Regions from separate parts of the Lysinibacillus sp. G1-3 genome, predicted to be linked through region 3. Evidence: riboswitches for the same ligand, from Rfam matches in the RefSeq annotation. Region 3 holds a riboswitch; each other region holds the start of a gene.

Region 1 (4,602 bases), on a different contig from region 3:
TAACAACACACCTGTATTCTTCTTCCGTGATCCTTTACACTTTACAGATTTAAACCACGTGGTAAAACGTGACCCACGTACAAATATGAAAAACGCTAATTCAAACTGGGATTTCTGGACTTCATTACCTGAGGCGCTTCACCAAGTAACAATCGTAATGTCTGACCGTGGTATTCCAGCTGGTTACCGTAATATGCATGGTTTCGGTTCTCACACATATAGCTTTATTAATGAAGAAAATGAGCGCGTATGGGTTAAATTCCACTTTAGTACAGAGCAAGGGATTAAAAACTTAACTGGTGCTGAGGCTGCTGAAGTAATCAGTAATGACCGCGAATCTTCACAACGCGATTTATATGAAGCAATTGAAAATGGCGATTTCCCTAAATGGAAAATGTCCATCCAAGTTATGACAGAGGAACAAGCTCGTGAATTACCATATAACCCGTTTGACTTAACAAAGGTATGGTATAAAAAAGACTTCCCATTAATTCCTGTAGGTGAATTCGAGTTAAACAAAAACGCGGACAACTACTTTGCAGAAGTTGAACAAGCTGCCTTTGCACCATCTAACATTATCCCTGGTATTAGCTTCTCTCCAGACAAAATGTTACAGGCTCGTATTTTTGCATATGGAGATGCACAACGCTATCGTTTAGGTGTGAACCACTACATGCTTCCTGTGAACGCACCAAAATGCCCATTCCGTACATTCCACCGCGACGGTGCTATGCGTTTCGATGGCAACCTTGGTTCAACTTTAGGCTATGAACCAAATAGCTATGGTGAATGGGAGCATAATTTAGACTATAAAGAGCCTGAATTACGTATCGACGGTAATGCTGGTATCCACGACTTCCGTGAAGATGACAACAACTACTTCGAACAGCCAGGTAAATTATTCCGCCTAATGACTGCCGAAGAGCAACAACGCCTATTCGAAAATACTGCTAATGATATGGCATCAGTTGAAGAGTTCATTAAACGTCGTCATATTCTTCACTGCTATTTAGCTGATCCAGCATATGGTGAAGGTGTAGCAAAAGCTATGGGTCTTTCATTAGAAGGTATGGATCTTTCAAATCCATACGTGAAACAACCAACTAACGTTTAATTCTCCACATATTCCAACTATTATTGATATCCAAATCCAACTTTTTACTCCATGTGAAGGGCGACCTCACATGGAGTTTTTTTATCTTAATGACAAAATGAGAGCGCATCACCGGAAAGGAAATCAACCTATATACATGCACCCCTCTTGATGATGAACCAAAATAAGGCTCGTGCCTATGAAAGACACGAGCCCAGTCTAATAATTATTGATAAATTTGACTGCCCGCCTTTTTAAATTCCTTCGCCTTCTCCTGCATACCTTTATGGATAGCTTCAGTCGTATTTAAGTCTTTTTCTTTTGCATAAGTACGAATATCCTGTGAGATTTTCATACTACAAAACTTAGGTCCGCACATTGAACAGAAGTGCGCAGTTTTTGCTCCTTCTGCTGGCAATGTTTCATCATGATATTCGACTGCACGCTCTGGATCTAACGAAAGGTTGAATTGATCGCGCCAGCGGAATTCAAAGCGTGCCTTAGATAGTGCATCATCACGTTGCTGTGCCCCCGGATGCCCTTTCGCTAAATCAGCAGCGTGTGCAGCAATTTTGTACGTAATAACCCCTACACGAACATCATCACGATTTGGTAAGCCAAGATGCTCTTTAGGCGTTACATAACATAGCATTGCCGTACCATACCAACCAATCATTGCAGCTCCAATGGCTGATGTAATATGGTCATAGCCCGGAGCAATATCTGTCGTTAGTGGTCCTAACGTATAGAAAGGAGCTTCCTTACATACCTCTAACTGCTTGTCCATATTTTCTTTAATAAGATGCATCGGCACATGCCCTGGTCCTTCTACCATCACCTGTACATCATGCTCCCAGGCAATTTGCGTTAATTCCCCTAGCGTTTCCAGCTCCGCAAACTGAGCCTCATCATTTGCATCTGCAATAGAACCAGGACGTAAACCATCACCTAAAGAGAAGGCAACATCATAGGTTTTCATAATTTCGCAGATTTCTTCAAAATGAGTATATAAGAAGCTCTCTTGATGGTGATATAAACACCATTGCGCCATAATCGAGCCTCCTCGAGACACTATGCCAGTTACACGATTAGCCGTTAATGGCACATAGCGTAGCAATACCCCTGCATGAATCGTGAAGTAATCTACACCTTGCTCTGCTTGTTCGATTAACGTATCACGATACACCTCCCACGTTAAATCCTCTGCCACACCATTTACTTTTTCTAGCGCTTGATAAATCGGCACCGTTCCTACTGGCACCGCAGCATTACGGATAATCCATTCACGCGTCGTATGAATATGCTTACCCGTCGATAAATCCATAATGTTATCAGCACCCCAGCGTGTAGCCCACGTCATTTTTTCTACCTCTTCTGCAATAGAGGATGACACCGCTGAATTTCCAATATTGGCGTTAATTTTCACGTGGAAGTTGCGTCCAATAATCATTGGCTCTGCCTCAGGGTGATTAATATTAGATGGCAAAATTGCACGCCCCGCCGCTATCTCTGAGCGCACGAACTCGGGATCCATATTTTCACGAATCGCTACAAACTCCATTTCTGGAGTAATAATTCCCTTTCGTGCATAGTGAAGCTGCGTTACATTTTTGCCTTTTTTCGCACGTAAAGGCCTTCTAGATAAATCCGGAAACACATTTTCATTCATTCGTGGATCATTAGCTTTGCGGAATCCGTTATCTTCTGGCTTGATCGTACGACCTTCGTATTCCTCAACGTCACCTCGTTCTTTGATCCATGCACTACGTAAAGCTGGCAATCCTTTCGTAATATCCACCTTATGTGCAGGTTCAGTGTACGGGCCACTCGTATCATAAACACGCACTGGTGCATTTTCCTCTTCACCAAAGCTTCCTGTCGTCGGACTCAAAGCAATCTCACGCATTGGCACTAAAATATCTGGTCGAGAACCTTCTACGTAAACTTTTTTACTTCCTTCAAAACTTGACATAATCGTAATATTCTTTTCGCTAATTGTTGTCATAAACTACTTCGCTCCCTTTTATATTAATATAAGGACCGAATCTAGCTCACCCAACAAAAATCAATTTCGCCTTGGCGTAATTGCGTCCGGATTTTGAATTGTGCCCGCACAATTCATTCCTTTTAAAATCCGTGACATCCGCCGGAGGCTTGTCTTCATTCAGCAGGCGTTTGGGCACCTACTAGTTAGGAAGCTTCACCGCATACATTTCATCACCTGGAAAGATAGGAGTCTTCTGCTGAATGAAGACAAAAAGCCGAATCCAAAAAAATTTTGGATCCGGCTAAGAATGTAAAGGTATAGTTATTGCAAATAACGTAGTGTGCAATAATGGTTAACTTTCCCACGCTGGTATGAGCCAGATCAGGTCCAAAGGGTCAAGAAACCTCTATGCGTTTCCCTCTCAGCCTGACTCATCAGACTCCCCTAGTTAATACTATTAAGTTTGATGCTAGTGTAGCAGATATTGCTAATAGATGGAAGCTTCATTTGATTATTTTTGGCACATTCATCAAGAATCAACGTCAGATTAGACTTTGGCGCACAACTTCACGTTATCTGATGAGTTCATATACTTTGAAGATTTATCGGAACAAAATCTCATTTTATCGGAACAATTTTAGTTTTTATCAACAATGGACAATCAAATGAGCACCTAGCCATTAGGTAAACAACAACTCCGCTACATAAATCACAATTGTCACTGTAATACAGCTCACAATCGTTGAAAATAAAACTGTTTGTGCAGCAGTTGCCGATTCTACGTCATATTCTAATGCCAGACTGGAACTATTTCGCGATGTCGGGAACGAACTAGCTATAAAAAGTGATTGTGCCACGACACCGTCAAGATCAAGAGCAAAAATGATAAGCAATGCTACGGCAGGCCCTATGATTAATCGTGTAAAACAACTAATGTATACCATCTTATTAAACATAGATTTTATTTCAAGTTGGGATAGCTGTGCCCCTAAAGTTATTAATGCTACAGCGATAAAGCCATCTGCCACATGGTCTATCGGAATTTTTACGAACTGCGGTATAGGGATATTAAAATAGTTCATAGTAACGCCAATAATAAGTGCATGAATAATAGGCATTTTGAGGAAATCCTTCAAAATTGACATACCTGATTTTGTTGAAGAAATTAAATTGTACAAGCCGTAAGTATACGTCGTCATATTTTGAAATATAACGAGAATAACTTGAATCGCTACCCCAATCGGCTGAGTCACGAAAATCATTTGGGCAACTGGAATACCATAGTTGCCTGAATTAATGAGGACAACGCTATTTTTAAACACCGCAGCCTCTGTTTTTACTAAACCGAGCCCCTTTGCTAGAAAGTGACTAAGGACCATTTGGCTTCCGATAAAGAGTAGAATAAAAAACGCAACTTCCCCAAGTACAGACAATTCTATACTCGTTTCATATAAATTCACAAAAACAGCTGCTGGCATAAAGCAGTATGTAATAAGTTGAGATAGCGCCTTTAAATTAAAAC
Region 2 (4,602 bases), on a different contig from region 3:
TTATTGCAATAATATGGCTTATCGCCTTAACACGAATTTGATCTCCAACACTTTGCAAAAGCTTTAACTTATTCAACCTATAATACATTACCTAATATTATAAAAAAAATCAAAGTTCATAAAAAAGCAGGAACTTTGATTTTCGACATTATTTCCTAGGAAATTAATGATGAGTGATAGAATGGATTTTTTCTTGCTCTCGTAATTCGACACGACGAATTTTGCCTGATGAAGTCTTTGGCAGCTCAGTAACAAATTCAATTGCACGAGGATATTTATATGGGGCTGTTAAAGTTTTTACATGGCTTTGCAGTTTTTTTATAAGTGTTTCATTACCAACTTCTCCTTCACAGAGCACAACAAACGCCTTCACGATATTTCCACGAATCTTATCTGGACTTGCAACAACGGCAGTTTCTTTCACAGCCGGATGCTTTAACAACGCATCTTCTACCTCAAATGGGCCAATCGTATACCCAGAAGAAATAATGACATCATCCCCACGTCCTTCAAACCAAAAATAACCGTCATTATCTTTGTATGCACGATCTCCGGTAATATACCAATCGCCTCTAAATTGTAAATTTGTTCGCTCTGGATCGTTTAAATATTTTTTAAATAACGCGGGCGTTTCGCAGTGTACAGCAATATCTCCAACTTCCCCAACCGCAACAGGATTTCCAATATCATTTATAATTTCAACAGTATTACCCGGAGTAGGTTTGCCCATTGATCCCATTCTAGACTCCATCCCTACCATTGTACCAACAAGTAATGTATTCTCTGTTTGTCCATAGCCATCTCGTACTTGTAAATTATAAACTTCGGAAAATACTTTTATCACTTCACTATTTAAAGGTTCACCTGCTGACACAGCCTGATGTATTGTACTTACATTAAAATCTTGTAAATTTTCTAGACTCGCCATAAATCGATATTCGGTTGGTGTACAACATAGAATATTAATATTGAATTTTTCAATCAGTGCAAAGTAAGTTGCCGCATCAAAGTGACCTTTGTATACAAATGCTGTTGCACCACTTCCTAAAGTAGCGAGGAACGGACTCCAAATCCATTTTTGCCAGCCTGGAGCTGCTGTTGCCCAAACAATGTCACCCTCTTGAACACCTAACCAATTTGGCGCAGTAGTTCGCAAGTGTGCGTAACCCCAGCTATGTGTATGTACCGCTGCCTTTGGATTTCCTGTTGTACCACTTGTATATGCTAAAAATGCAATGTCTGTACTCTTAGTTGGAGTAGAGCTTATATAAGATGTTGGTTGGCCTTGCATTTTTTCAAGCAACGGCTGCCAAGGCTCATGTGCATGACCAATGACAAATTGCTTTATTGCTTGTAAATTTCCCACATTATCAAATTGTTCAATATAAGGCTCAAATGCAACAACTCCTTTTGCATCGGCATGATTGATTCGATATTCAATATCTTTAGTTCTCAGCATTTCTGAACTAGGAATAATCGTTAACCCTACCTTCAAAGCTGCAATATATACGATATACGCTTCCACTGATCTCGGTACCATGACTAAAATAACATCGCCTTTTTTTAAACCTTGGGAGGTAAATACATGTGCTGCCTGATTCGCCTTTTCAAGTAAAGTTATATATGATACGTACTGAATTTCCTCGTCTTCGCTATAAATTAATAATGCATTTTTGGTAGGATCCTGTGCATACTTTTCAATTTCCTCTGAAATGTTATACCATTCTGGTGCGATTAAATCTTCTCGTTTCATGGCAATTGCCCCCTTTTGTTATGCCCATTATAAAACTCAATTTTTATCATTTTCAATGGAATTCACTCTAATTCATTAAAGTCGTGACAACTATCATGCCCCGCTATATGGCATCAGTCACGTATTGCTTCTATCCATTTCAACTTGGCGTAATCGTCGCTTTCGCACAGAATTGCTGAATGAAAATAAAAAACTCCCTATTGAACGCGAATGAATAATATGGTACATTTTGGTCAACTAAAAGCATAATTGCAGGGGGACTCATTTAGAGTTGAGAAGGTAAAACCTGACCCTTTGAACCTGTTAGTTAATACTGACGTAGGGAGCAATTCACATCGACTTACTGATGAAAGGCTCTTTTACGTGTTTTTTGCACGAAAAGAGCCTTTTTTGCACGCTTACGTCCATCCAACGAGGAGGACTTAAATTGATATTCCAAACGATTCGTAAACAAAATCCACTTATTCATTGCATGACCAATTATGTTGTTGCTAATTTCCAAGCAAATGGCTTATTAGCAATAGGCGCTTCACCAGTCATGGCTGAAGACGGTCATGAAGTTGAAGAAATGGTCACAATCGCCTCAGGCTTATTGATCAATATCGGGACCCTTAATGAGCGAATGAAAGAATCCATGTTACTTGCAGGAAAAAAAGCAAATGTTCTTGGCATTCCGGTTGTTTTAGATCCTGTTGCAGCAGGTGCAACGACTTACCGGAAACAAACAGTACAGCAATTATTGGAGGAAATTAAATTTGCGGCAATTCGATGTAATATCGGAGAACTTGCAGCAATTGCCAATGTAGACTGGCAACAAAAAGGAGTAGATAGTGGTAGTGGTTCAATTTCTATAGAACTAGAGGCACAGAAAATAGCCCAACTTTACAATTGTATTGTTATTGTGACCGGTGAAAAGGATTTTATTACTGATGGCAAACATCAGCAATGGGTTACGGGTGGAAATTCGCAAATGACAGAAGTTACTGGAACTGGTTGCTTATTGAGTGCACTATGTTGTGCCTCCTTCACCGCAGGAGCTCAACCGTTTGACCAATTACTAGAAACATTATCGCTTTATAAAAAATTAGCAGAAAAAGCCGCTTCTTCTACTCGATTCATTGGCGATTTTCAAATTGCTGTATTGAATGAACTACATCGCCTTTCAAAGGAAGGTGAAGAATAATGCATATTGTAACGACAATTGCCGGTTCAGATAGTGGCGGCGGTGCAGGTATACAAGCTGATTTAAAAACATTCCAGGAATTAAAAGTATTCGGAACGTCTGTCATTACAGCTTTAACGGCCCAGAATACTTTGGGTGTATCGGATGTTTTACCAATTGAAGTGAGTTTTGTTGAAAAACAACTGAAAGCGCTAATCGAGGATTTTTCAATTAGTGCTATTAAAACAGGAATGTTGTTTTCCTCCGAAATCATCCAATCAATTGCACATATTTTAGCCGAAGTAAATATTCCACTTATTGTAGATCCTGTTATGATCGCAAAAGGTGGCGAGAGTTTATTACAGCAAGAAGCAATTGAGGCATTACGAAATTATTTGCTACCTTTAGCAACTATTGTAACGCCAAACATTCCTGAGGCCGAAACCCTTTCCGGAAGAAAAATTAATTCTATAGCAGATATTAACGAAGTAGCCCAAATCTTATTACAGACTGGCGTTCAATGCGTCGTTATGAAGGGCGGTCATTTAGAGGATAAATGTTATGCTACTGATTATGTATTTTTTCAAGATGGTCGATCATTTTCTATGCAATCTACTCGTATTGCAACAAAAAACACGCATGGTACAGGCTGTACATTTTCCGCTGCATTAACTGCTTTTCTTGGTCTTGGGCTACCTATAGAAATGGCAATTGAGGAAGCTAAAAAATTTATTCAATTAGCAATAACTCATGATTTATCTATTGGGAATGGCCATGGTCCAACAAATCATTTTGCTTATCAACAGTATAAGGATTCCTGTGAGGTGATCATTCATGAAACGTGACGATTTACAGCTATATTTTATTATGGGTACAGGTAATGTTTTCAATCAGGAGCCACTAACCGTATTAGAGAAAGCTCTCCAATCCGGAATTACTATGTTTCAATACCGTGAAAAAGGGACAAATCCCCTTACTGGACAAGCCTATGAAAATTTTGCTCGTAAATGTCAAATGCTCTGTCAACAGTATCATGTTCCGTTTATTATTAATGATGATGTAGAGCTCGCTTTAAAACTTAGAGCAGATGGCGTTCATATTGGCCAAGAAGATTTTCCTGTGTCAATGGTACGTGAAAAAATTGGCAACATGATACTAGGTGTTTCTGTTCATTCTCAAGCGGAATTAAAAACTGCTTTACAATATGGTGCTGACTATGTAGGTATTGGTCCTATTTTTTCAACTACTTCTAAAAGTGATGCCAAACCGCCTAGTGGAACTGAATTTTTACAACAAGTTCGCAGACAATATCCAGAGCTGCCTATCGTTGCAATTGGAGGCATAAACTGCTCGAATGCACATACGGTATTTAAAGCAGGTGCAGATGGAATAGCAGTTATTTCCGCAATTTGCGAAAGTGAGGATATTCCGAATACAGTCTCTACATTTAAAGCATTTGTAGGATAAAGTGAAACTTTAATCAGTGGGTGTCTTTCAATCCGGTTTTTTAATTACGCCCCTTTAATACGGGATAAAAAATAAACATTTTAAACAAACTAAAACCAGTGCCTTTTACGGTCACTGGTTTTAATTTTAATAATTGCTAATTAAGCAATTATTGGTTGTTCGGCATACCTTTTAATTGAGATTCTGCCATTTGTACAAGACGTTTAGTGATTTCACCGCC
Region 3 (4,602 bases):
ATTAGAATCCCCATAAATAAGTCTCTTATTTCAGACTTATAGTCAATAGTAAACGTACAAGCCTTGTGGTAGACTGTAATATATTTGAATAAAGAAAGGGGTATTCGATGACCCAGCAGAAGTCTAATAAGGCGGCTTTATATATTTTAATGTTTAATATGTTTATCGCAATGGGGAGTATCGGAATTATTATTCCTGTCATGCCTGAGTATTTACAACTATTTGGTGCTGCAGGACAAGTACTTGGCATGTTGATTGCAACGTTCGCCTTAGCACAATTTGTTTTTTCTCCAATTGCTGGGAATCTTTCCGATCAATACGGTCGTAAAAATCTCATTATTTTCGGTCTTATAGTTACAGGCCTTGCACAAATTGGTTTCGGGCTATCTACAGATGTGTGGATGCTCTTCTTGGCACGCTTTTTAGGTGGCCTTGGATCTGCATTTGTCGCACCTCCTATAATGGCATTTGTGGCTGACGTCACAACGTACGAGGAACGCGGAAAAGGTATGGGGATGATAGGGGCAGCAATGTCCTTTGGTTTTATGATCGGACCAGGTATCGGTGGATTCCTCTCAAAAGTTAGTTTACACTTTCCATTTTATACTGCTGGATTTGCAGCTATCTTAGCAGCTATTTTATCGTTCTTTTTATTACCTGCTACAAAACCGAACACAGCGAAAAAGGCGCAGAAGCAGGATAATCTTGTAAAGCAGATGGCCCGTTCAGTCCAAATGCCTTATTTTGTCATGCTAATTATCATGCTTGTATTCTCTTTCGGAATTGCTAACTTCCAAACAACATTATCATTATTTGTTACAGAAAAGTTTAATTACACACCTACTGATATCGCCATTATATTAGTAATGGGCGGCGCTTTTGGTGTTGTTGTACAGATGTTTGTTATTACACCGCTGTTTAATCGCTTCGGCGAAATGAAAGTAGTGTTAGTCAATTTATTTATTGCAGCCGTTTCGATTTTCTTAATATTATTCGCATCCGGGTTTGCACTTATTTTAATTGTAGCGACAATCTTCTCTACAGCTACGACATTGATTCGCCCAGCTGTCAACACACTGATTTCAAAGCTTGCTGAAAATGAACAAGGCTATGCAGCTGGTCTGAATAATGCGTATATGAGTCTTGGTAATATGATTGGTCCAGCTTTAGCAGGTATGTTATTCGATTGGAATATGAACAGTCCTTATATTTTCGGGTCTATTATTTTAATGGCTTGCTTCTGCCTTGCCCTTATTTGGACAATGAAAAAAGCACCACACCTTATGCATCCTGATTCAAATTAGTCTGAAAAGTTATTGACTATTTTTAGTAGTGTGCTACATTATTAGGAGAAAAACTAACAATTAAATGTTTACCACTAGGGGAGTCTTTAAAAGGCTGAGACGTATATTGTCATATACGGACCCTTTGAACCTGATCTAGTTCACACTAGCGGAGGGAAGTGGCGACACTTGCTTTTTGCTATTTTAAATGCAAGGCCGCTTCCTAATGCTTTTAGGGAGCGGCTTTTTTTCTGGTTAATTAGCGATTCACAAAATACTAAATAGGAGTGGAAATTATGTCAATTCGAAAATTAACAATCATGGCCTTATTAGTAGCAATTGCCGTAGCAGGTTCTACCTTCGTTTCAATACCAACGGGCATTGCGCGTGCCTACCCTGTACAGCATGCCATTAATGTAATTGGCGCGATCATTCTTGGACCAGTGCCAACTGTTATGGTCGCTTTTATCACAGCCATTATTCGTATTTTAACAGGCACAGGCTCATTATTAGCTATACCCGGCAGTGTTATTGGTGCTTTATGTGCAGCTCTTGCCTATAAATACAGCGGCAAACAATGGCTCGCAGGTATCGGTGAAATGTTTGGAACAGGTATAATTGCCTCACTCATTGCCGTACCTTACGCACATTTATTAATGGGGACATCTGTAGCTGCTTTATTTTTTATGCCAGCCTTTTTAACTTCAAGTACTATTGGTGCTGTATTAGGCATTGTTGTTGCTAGCAATTTACGTAAAACTGTATTTGTAACTAACCTTAATACTCTTTTATAATTCATAAATCCTTTTTGAAGGGATGAGTGATTTATCGGAATGAATTTGTGTTTTATCGGAACAATTTCAGACTTTATCGGAATGTTTCATCGATTTATCCGAATATTTTAGAAAATACAGTATATCTGACCGCACTAATAGTTTGCAGGAATTCTATATTCCCTATTTTCACCACCTACTTTGTAAATGTCATCCAACAATTGATGATAGCCTTGGAATGACAAAAAACGATGGCTCATTGCTATAAAGCGTTGAACCATCGTTTTTTAATTGCTAATGTCGTTTTTTCATGCCCTTTAATAGCTGGGCAACATTTGTGTCCTCTGCCTGTATTGGTTTTTCCTCTACACGCTGATCTTTTTTCTTCGGTCTTGTTAGGAAACCCCAACCAAAGCGTCTAATGGTAATATCAATGAAGAATAGTAGCATCCCTGCTAATAAAAGCCATGTTGCGATATTTTGGCGTTCCGCTCCTTTTTTAGTAAATTCACGGAATACTTCGCTCGGTTCTTTCAAAACAGAGCCGCCTGTTTGCTTTGTTAGTTCTTTGATTAGCTTATCGTTCACTGGACGTAATTCATATTCAACACTATAAGGTACACTTAAGCCAGCCTGGTAAATAGCTTGTTCTTCATCGGTAATGCGGAAGAAGATGAGTCCTGGTTCTGCTTGCACGACTGCTCGAACTTGTGATGCTGAAATTGCCTCAAGCTGTGTTTCAAGTTCTTCACCCGCTTCATTGACAGCAACAATATCTAAGAATGCCGCTTCATTTGTTGGGTCAGTAATGACAAAGGAGCCGTCTGATTCTAGACGTACATCGTAGGCAACATCGTTATAGCTTGGTAGCATTTTTGAAATAAGCGTTTGCCAAAATGTACCCCAATTTTGCCATCTTGCCCAGTCTCCCGTCCATTTTCCTGTCGAATCAGAAGTAAAGGCATATGTTTTGCCAAGGCCATATTGCCATTCTGCAAGTACAGGATCTTCCTTCTCACTTTCTGCGATAACAGTGGCCCCCTGCTTTGCTGTCGTACCTATATAAGCATTCATTTTAGGTACCCCATTTGTAAATAGCGTATTCCAGCCAGATGTATTAAATATAGATGGGTAAAATGGGTTATCTTCAATATATGTGCGTGAAATCATAGCAGTTTCACGAGATAAAATAGAGGGAATCGTCTGTTCATCAATAACATCGTAAAAACGCCCACTCCCCATCTCACTGAGTGCTTCAAGTAAGTTAGCATCTGCATCTTGACCAATTGCAACTGTTGATAGAGTCGTGCCATTTTCTTTTCCTTGTGTAATTAAGTCTTCATAGTTACCCGACTGTGACTGTCCATCTGTTAATAAAATAATATGCTTACGCTGCAGCTTTAAATCTGCTAGATTTTCATAAGCTTTAGCAAGTGAACCATATATTTCAGTACCTCCACCTGGCGTTACAGATAAAATCGTATCTACAGCTTCTTCCTTATTGCCAAGTGGCCCTGTCTCAATAATTTCCCAAGGTCGATCATCAAAGGCAATAAACCCGAGCGTATCCTCATCTCGTAGCATTTCAATTGAACGGGCGGCAGCCTCCTTAGCAAGCTCTAACTTTGCTCCAGACATACTTCCAGAGCGGTCAAGTACGATTGCCAGCCCTAATGATGGTAATTGCTCCTTACCTTTAATCTCCATTTCAACAGGTAGTAAAGTTTCGATTGGTGTTTTAAAATAACCGCCTAAGCCAAAGCTATTTTCGCCACCAACCATTGTAAAACCGACACCAAAATTTTTCACTGCTTGCTCAATGACAGTCATTTTTGCCTCGCCTACTAAATGGCCTGGCACATTATCAAAAATGATTGCATTGTATTGTAAATAACTAGAAAGCTCATTTGGTAGACTTTTAGCATCTACCACATCATAGGAAATGGATTGATTGCCAAGTGCTGCTGCGATTGGTGATGGTGTTTCATAGCCATTAACAATTAATAAATGTGGTTCACTTTGCACCATCGTGACGCTCGTTAATTTATTATTTTCTAAAATCGCATCTTGATCGACCTGCACGAGTGCTTCATATTTTACAAGCCCTTCAGCCGTTGCTGCATGTTTATACGTAAAAATATTTGAACCTTCTGCAAGCTCCACTTTCTCACGATGGATGAGCTGATCGTTTTCATATAATAATAGCTCACCTCGTTCTGCTACAGTTGCATTTATTTCAGTGACTAGCTGCTGCTGTTCACCTGCATAAGCAACTTGTGGTGTTACAAAGCTTTTCAGAGATACATCCTTAGCTACAGGTTTGTTAAATGATACTACATCAACACTACTATTTGCCCCTTTAAACTTTGAGGCAAATTCTAAGGCATCTCCTTTTGTTTCATTGCCATCCGTTAAGAGCACAAGTCGCGTTGCTTTTTTCGGATCTACAATACCTGATGCGAGCTGTAGACTCTGTTCGATATTTGTTTGATCTGTTGCTTTTATAGTTGTAAACTTCGGTACTTCCTTTAAAGAGTTCGATAACA
Region 4 (4,602 bases), on a different contig from region 3:
TTTTTTCTGGATATCTGTGCCGTTTAATAAAATAGCACCTTTATCTATAGAAGAAACACCACCAATTAATTGAAAAAGTGTACTTTTCCCACTGCCTGACGGACCGATAATCGCCACAAATTCCCCGTCCTTCACCTCAAAAGATAAACTACGGATAACTGGAAGGGAATCAAAGGATTTATCAATGTTTTGAATGCTTAGCATAGTTTCCTCTCCCCTTCACAACAAGTTTTTCTATTAATCGAATAGCACTAAATAATAATAAACTTAAAAATATGATAGCGAAAATCGCTACAAATACACGATCCGTTCGAAATGAAGACTGTGCCAATGTCATATAAACGCCAATCCCCATTTTCGCTCCTAACCATTCCGCAATAACAGCCCCCATGACGCTATAGGTAGCAGCAATCTTTATGCCTGAAAAAATCGCTGGATACGCATAAGGCCATTCTAACTTCCAAAAGGTTTGGGCTTTCGTAGCACCTATCATCTCAAAATAATGCTTTAGCTCAGGCGAAGTTTGACGAAAGCCATCCATTGCCGAAATAACAATAGGGAAAAAGCACACAAGACAAATAATAATGAGCTTTGGCAATAAACCGAAGCCAAACCAAATGATTAATAATGGTGCTAGGACAAGTACTGGGACATTTTGCGACATAATGAGAATAGGGTAAAATAGCTCCCTTATAAACGTAAAACGATGTAATAGCACCGCAACTGTGAGCCCACATAATATCCCGATAGCAAGTCCAAGAAGTGCTAATTGTATAGTAGCTAAAGCATGAGGCACAAACGTCTCATACGATTGAAAGCCCTCTTTCAAAATGGCACTTGGTGCAGGCAATAGCCAATGTGGAATATCAGCAAAACGGACAATTAGTTCCCATATGAACAAGAGGAAGGCGATAAAAATTATCGTCCTTCCTTGTTTAACAGCCTGCTTCATTACTTATATTTCTCCGTTAGCGTATCCATTGTAATACCGGATGGCTGATATAAAATTTTCACTTGCGTAATGACATTGATTGCGCCAAGCTCGATCATCTTGGCATTCATTTTTTCAATAATTTGCAGCAAAGTCGTAAGCTCGCCTTCCATTGTCGTTTCTAATGGATGAACTTCATATTTCACCCCTGAAGCATCGATAACTGCAATTGCTGCATCGACAAACGGGATCACATCTTCATATGTTTCAGTTTTCGGGATAATTTGTACACTTATTAAAGAGTTTGCCATATTACTTTGTCTCCTTTTTCGGTAAAAAGTCGTTTGTAAATGCTTGTTTTGCGTTAAATTCGCCCTCTAAAACTTTGTTGTCGGCCATCCATTTCGCGTAGTTTTCCCAGACAGCTAATTTTTGCTCGCCCCATTGTGCAGCATCGTCTTGATACTTATCTGCTAACCATTCCTGACTTTTATGCACAAGGTTCTTATCTAAATCAGGTACCGCTTCTAGTAAACTATCAGCTGCCTCATTAGGGTGTTTTATTGCATATTCATAGCCCTTTGCTGCAGCAGCGACAAATGCTTTTACCGTCTCAGGATTATCCTGAATCATTTTTTCATTTGTAGCAAGTACAGGTGTGTAATAATCTAACTGCTCACTATAATCTGTTAAATAAAGCATGTTCAGCTTTTCGCCACGAAGTTCTGCTTCAATACCTGTCCATGCATAATAAATCCACGCAAAATCAATATCTTTTTTCATCATAGTGAAGAAATCTAAATCACCTGCATTGACGATATCTAACTTATTAACATCTGCATCTTCTGTTTGCATTAGTGATTGTAGTACAGCCTTTTCAAGCGGTGCACCCCAGCCACCGTATGTTTTCCCTTCAAAATCTTTTGGTGACGTAATGCCTTTTGATGCGGTAGATGCGAAGCCAGAAGTATTATGCTGTATAATCGCTGCAATCGATACTAAAGGTACATCCTGCACACGAGCTTGTGTAATTCCTTCCTGATAGCTTACGCCAAACTGTGCCTTTCCTGATGCTACAAGCTGATCAGCACCCGTTTCACCAGGTAATAAAATATCAACATCTAAGCCTTGTTCCTTAAAGTAGCCAAGTTTTTCAGCTACATATAAACCTGTATGATTTGTGTTCGGTGTCCAATCAAGAACTACCGATACTTTTGTTAATCCTTTAGCATCCTTTTTAGTTTCTTTTTCGCTACAGCCCACTAATGTTAAAAGTGCAACCATTAGGACCAATAACCATTTTTTCATGCTGAATCCTCCAAGTTAGTAGTGTGAAAGTGTTCATGAATGAATGAATGTCTTTACCAGAAGAAACCGTTCACGGTCTGTTTACACGTAAGGTATGTGCATGCAACAAAAGTCTGAAAACATAAAAAACGCCTAGGATTCCTCCCAGACGTTGTACAATCAGTATCAAAAACTTTCTTTTTTTGAATAGATGTTCCCTACGCTGGTACGAGCCAAATCAGGTTCAAAGGGTCAGCGTCTATCGGACACAATCTCAGCTGGCAACTACCAGCCCCCCTACATTCTTTCGATATGAACTTTTCGAGATTATTATAACCATATCTATCCGTAAATGACAAGGGTCTGTTTATCGATAGCGCTGAATTATTATTTAAACAGCCTCATTTGTAAAACGTTCCTTCAAGAAAGCAAAGTAAAAATCACCACTGTAACGGAGTCATCATGCTTTTAAAGTAATTTATAACTAAAAATACAAAAAATTCTTTCATTATATTGACAATGGAAACAAATTACAATGAAATTTGATTGATTAATCAATCATTTATTATGAAAGGAGTATCAACATGAATTCGATACTTACTAATGATGAAAAAAAGAAAAGAAAAAGATCTACAATTTTAGACGCCGCTATTAAATTATATAGTGAAAATGGTTTTGCAGAGACCAAAGTGGCCGATATTGCTAAGGAAGCAGGAGTTAGTTTCGGCACCGTATTTACGTATTTTGATTCAAAAGAAGTACTTTATGAAGCAGCTATTTTAGAGCCATTGGAAAAAATCAAACCATATTTTATTGAGATACAAGAACACTTTAAAGGTGAGCCTCTTGAAATAATTAAGGAAATGATAGATTGTCATGTGCAACTTTTTGCAACGAGAAGTGAATACTTACGTTTAATTCAACAGGTTCTTGCAAGACCTGAACGATTTCCAAAGCTTTTTAAAGAACTAGATGATTTTGTAAAATCATTTCTAGACTGTATTTATCCGGTTATTGAAGCAGGTCAACGGCTTGGTTACTTTTATGAAGAAGCACCTTCATTAATTGCTGAGTCATACTTATCCATCTTAAACGGAATGCGTTTAACGTTTATTGATGAGTATACAAACATGGTGTGGAAGGATATAACGAGACAAGCTCTAAGATTATTTGGACCTATTTCTAATTTATAAACATTCTCTATCCTTCAGCCGTACCTATAAAATTAGGAAACTCATAACAGGGCGGAATCTATAGACATATTTTGTTCCCTATGAAAAATAGTTTGGATGATTTTCTTTTTGGCTCCCCTAGCTATGCAGGCCTCAAACTGGAAAACATAAAAGAGTCAATGAGACCACCACTTCCTTTAGGAATTCTATCGGAAAAAGCTATTACTTAAAGTACGAGGAGTGATTATATGAAATTGAGAGATATCCATCCCAACATCAAACTTCGCCTAGCCATGCAATTTCTAGGCGGCCTTATTTCTATGGCTGTTATCCCTTTTCTCGCTATTTATTTTACTCAAAATATCGGCGCTACTAAAACGGCTTTTATTCTTATAATTATTGTCATTAGTGGGGGCATTGGAGGGTTTATTGGAGGGCATGTTTCTGATAAAATCGGACGAAAAAAAATAATGATTTATTCTGAAATTGGTCTATTGCTTTCGTATCTGTTTATAGCACTTTTTAATTCTCCTTGGTTTAACCTTCCTTATATTTCTGCAGCATTCTTCATCATCAATATGTTTTGTGGAGGCATGTTTCAGCCAGCCGCACAAGCTATGATGATTGATGTTACTAATTCTGAATCGAGAAAGCTCGTATTTACAATTAGCTACTGGTTAGGGAATTTATCAACTGCAATTGGAGGAATTATTGGAGCATTTCTTTTTAAAAACTACTTATTTGAGTTATTTATTGGAATCTCACTGATCTCTTTGTTATCTGTTTTTATGACTATATTTTTCATCACAGAAACTTATTCACCAGAACCTTCACCTAAGTCTTCTCATCATAAGAAAAAATCTTCATCTGTAGAAATGCTTCAAACTTATTCAAGTGTTTTAAAAGATAAGCTATTTATGTTTTATATTTTAGGAGCAATCTTGATCTTTACTTTGGAACAGTCTTTATCAAACTATATTGGGATTCGGCTCGAAAAAGATATACCTCAACATTCAGCCTCTTTATTTGGAATAGATTTCATAGTAGATGGCACAAAAATGCTTGGTTTTCTTCGAACAGAGAATACTATTCTTGTAGTTATCCTATCTAGTGCTGTATTGTTCTTATTTAAAAAATGTAGTGATCGCTGGACTCTTGTTATAGGAATGTTAATCTTTTCTATATGTTTCAGTGTTTTCGCTTCTTCAAATA

What was found. Region 3 has a riboswitch for thiamine pyrophosphate ahead of thiW (energy coupling factor transporter S component ThiW). Riboswitches for the same ligand answer to the same signal wherever they lie in the genome.
Region 1: another riboswitch for thiamine pyrophosphate. It lies ahead of thiC (phosphomethylpyrimidine synthase ThiC); the one in region 3 lies ahead of thiW (energy coupling factor transporter S component ThiW).
Region 2: another riboswitch for thiamine pyrophosphate. It lies ahead of thiM (hydroxyethylthiazole kinase); the one in region 3 lies ahead of thiW (energy coupling factor transporter S component ThiW).
Region 4: another riboswitch for thiamine pyrophosphate. It lies ahead of ACVYAD_RS03285 (ABC transporter substrate-binding protein); the one in region 3 lies ahead of thiW (energy coupling factor transporter S component ThiW).

What each region holds. Positions count from the first base shown of each region.
Region 1 is NZ_JBWHYQ010000019.1:15,027-19,628, forward strand. Features, by position in the region: gene ACVYAD_RS19325 (catalase) at 1-1,114, shown strand, start outside; gene thiC (phosphomethylpyrimidine synthase ThiC) at 1,320-3,098, opposite strand; TPP riboswitch at 3,422-3,536, opposite strand; gene ACVYAD_RS19335 (AEC family transporter) at 3,761-4,602, opposite strand, start outside.
Region 2 is NZ_JBWHYQ010000014.1:43,472-48,073, forward strand. Features, by position in the region: gene mbcS (acyl-CoA synthetase MbcS) at 164-1,753, opposite strand; TPP riboswitch at 1,997-2,095, shown strand; gene thiM (hydroxyethylthiazole kinase) at 2,181-2,936, shown strand; gene thiD (bifunctional hydroxymethylpyrimidine kinase/phosphomethylpyrimidine kinase) at 2,936-3,760, shown strand; gene thiE (thiamine phosphate synthase) at 3,750-4,382, shown strand; gene ACVYAD_RS15900 (alpha/beta-type small acid-soluble spore protein) at 4,531-4,602, opposite strand, start outside.
Region 3 is NZ_JBWHYQ010000001.1:10,418-15,019, reverse strand. Features, by position in the region: gene ACVYAD_RS00055 (MFS transporter) at 108-1,304, shown strand; TPP riboswitch at 1,371-1,478, shown strand; gene thiW (energy coupling factor transporter S component ThiW) at 1,580-2,077, shown strand; gene ACVYAD_RS00045 (VWA domain-containing protein) at 2,351-4,602, opposite strand, start outside.
Region 4 is NZ_JBWHYQ010000002.1:273,403-278,004, forward strand. Features, by position in the region: gene ACVYAD_RS03270 (ABC transporter ATP-binding protein) at 1-204, opposite strand, end outside; gene ACVYAD_RS03275 (ABC transporter permease) at 182-952, opposite strand; gene ACVYAD_RS03280 (thiamine-binding protein) at 952-1,242, opposite strand; gene ACVYAD_RS03285 (ABC transporter substrate-binding protein) at 1,244-2,239, opposite strand; TPP riboswitch at 2,417-2,527, opposite strand; gene ACVYAD_RS03290 (TetR/AcrR family transcriptional regulator) at 2,803-3,411, shown strand; gene ACVYAD_RS03295 (MFS transporter) at 3,639-4,602, shown strand, end outside.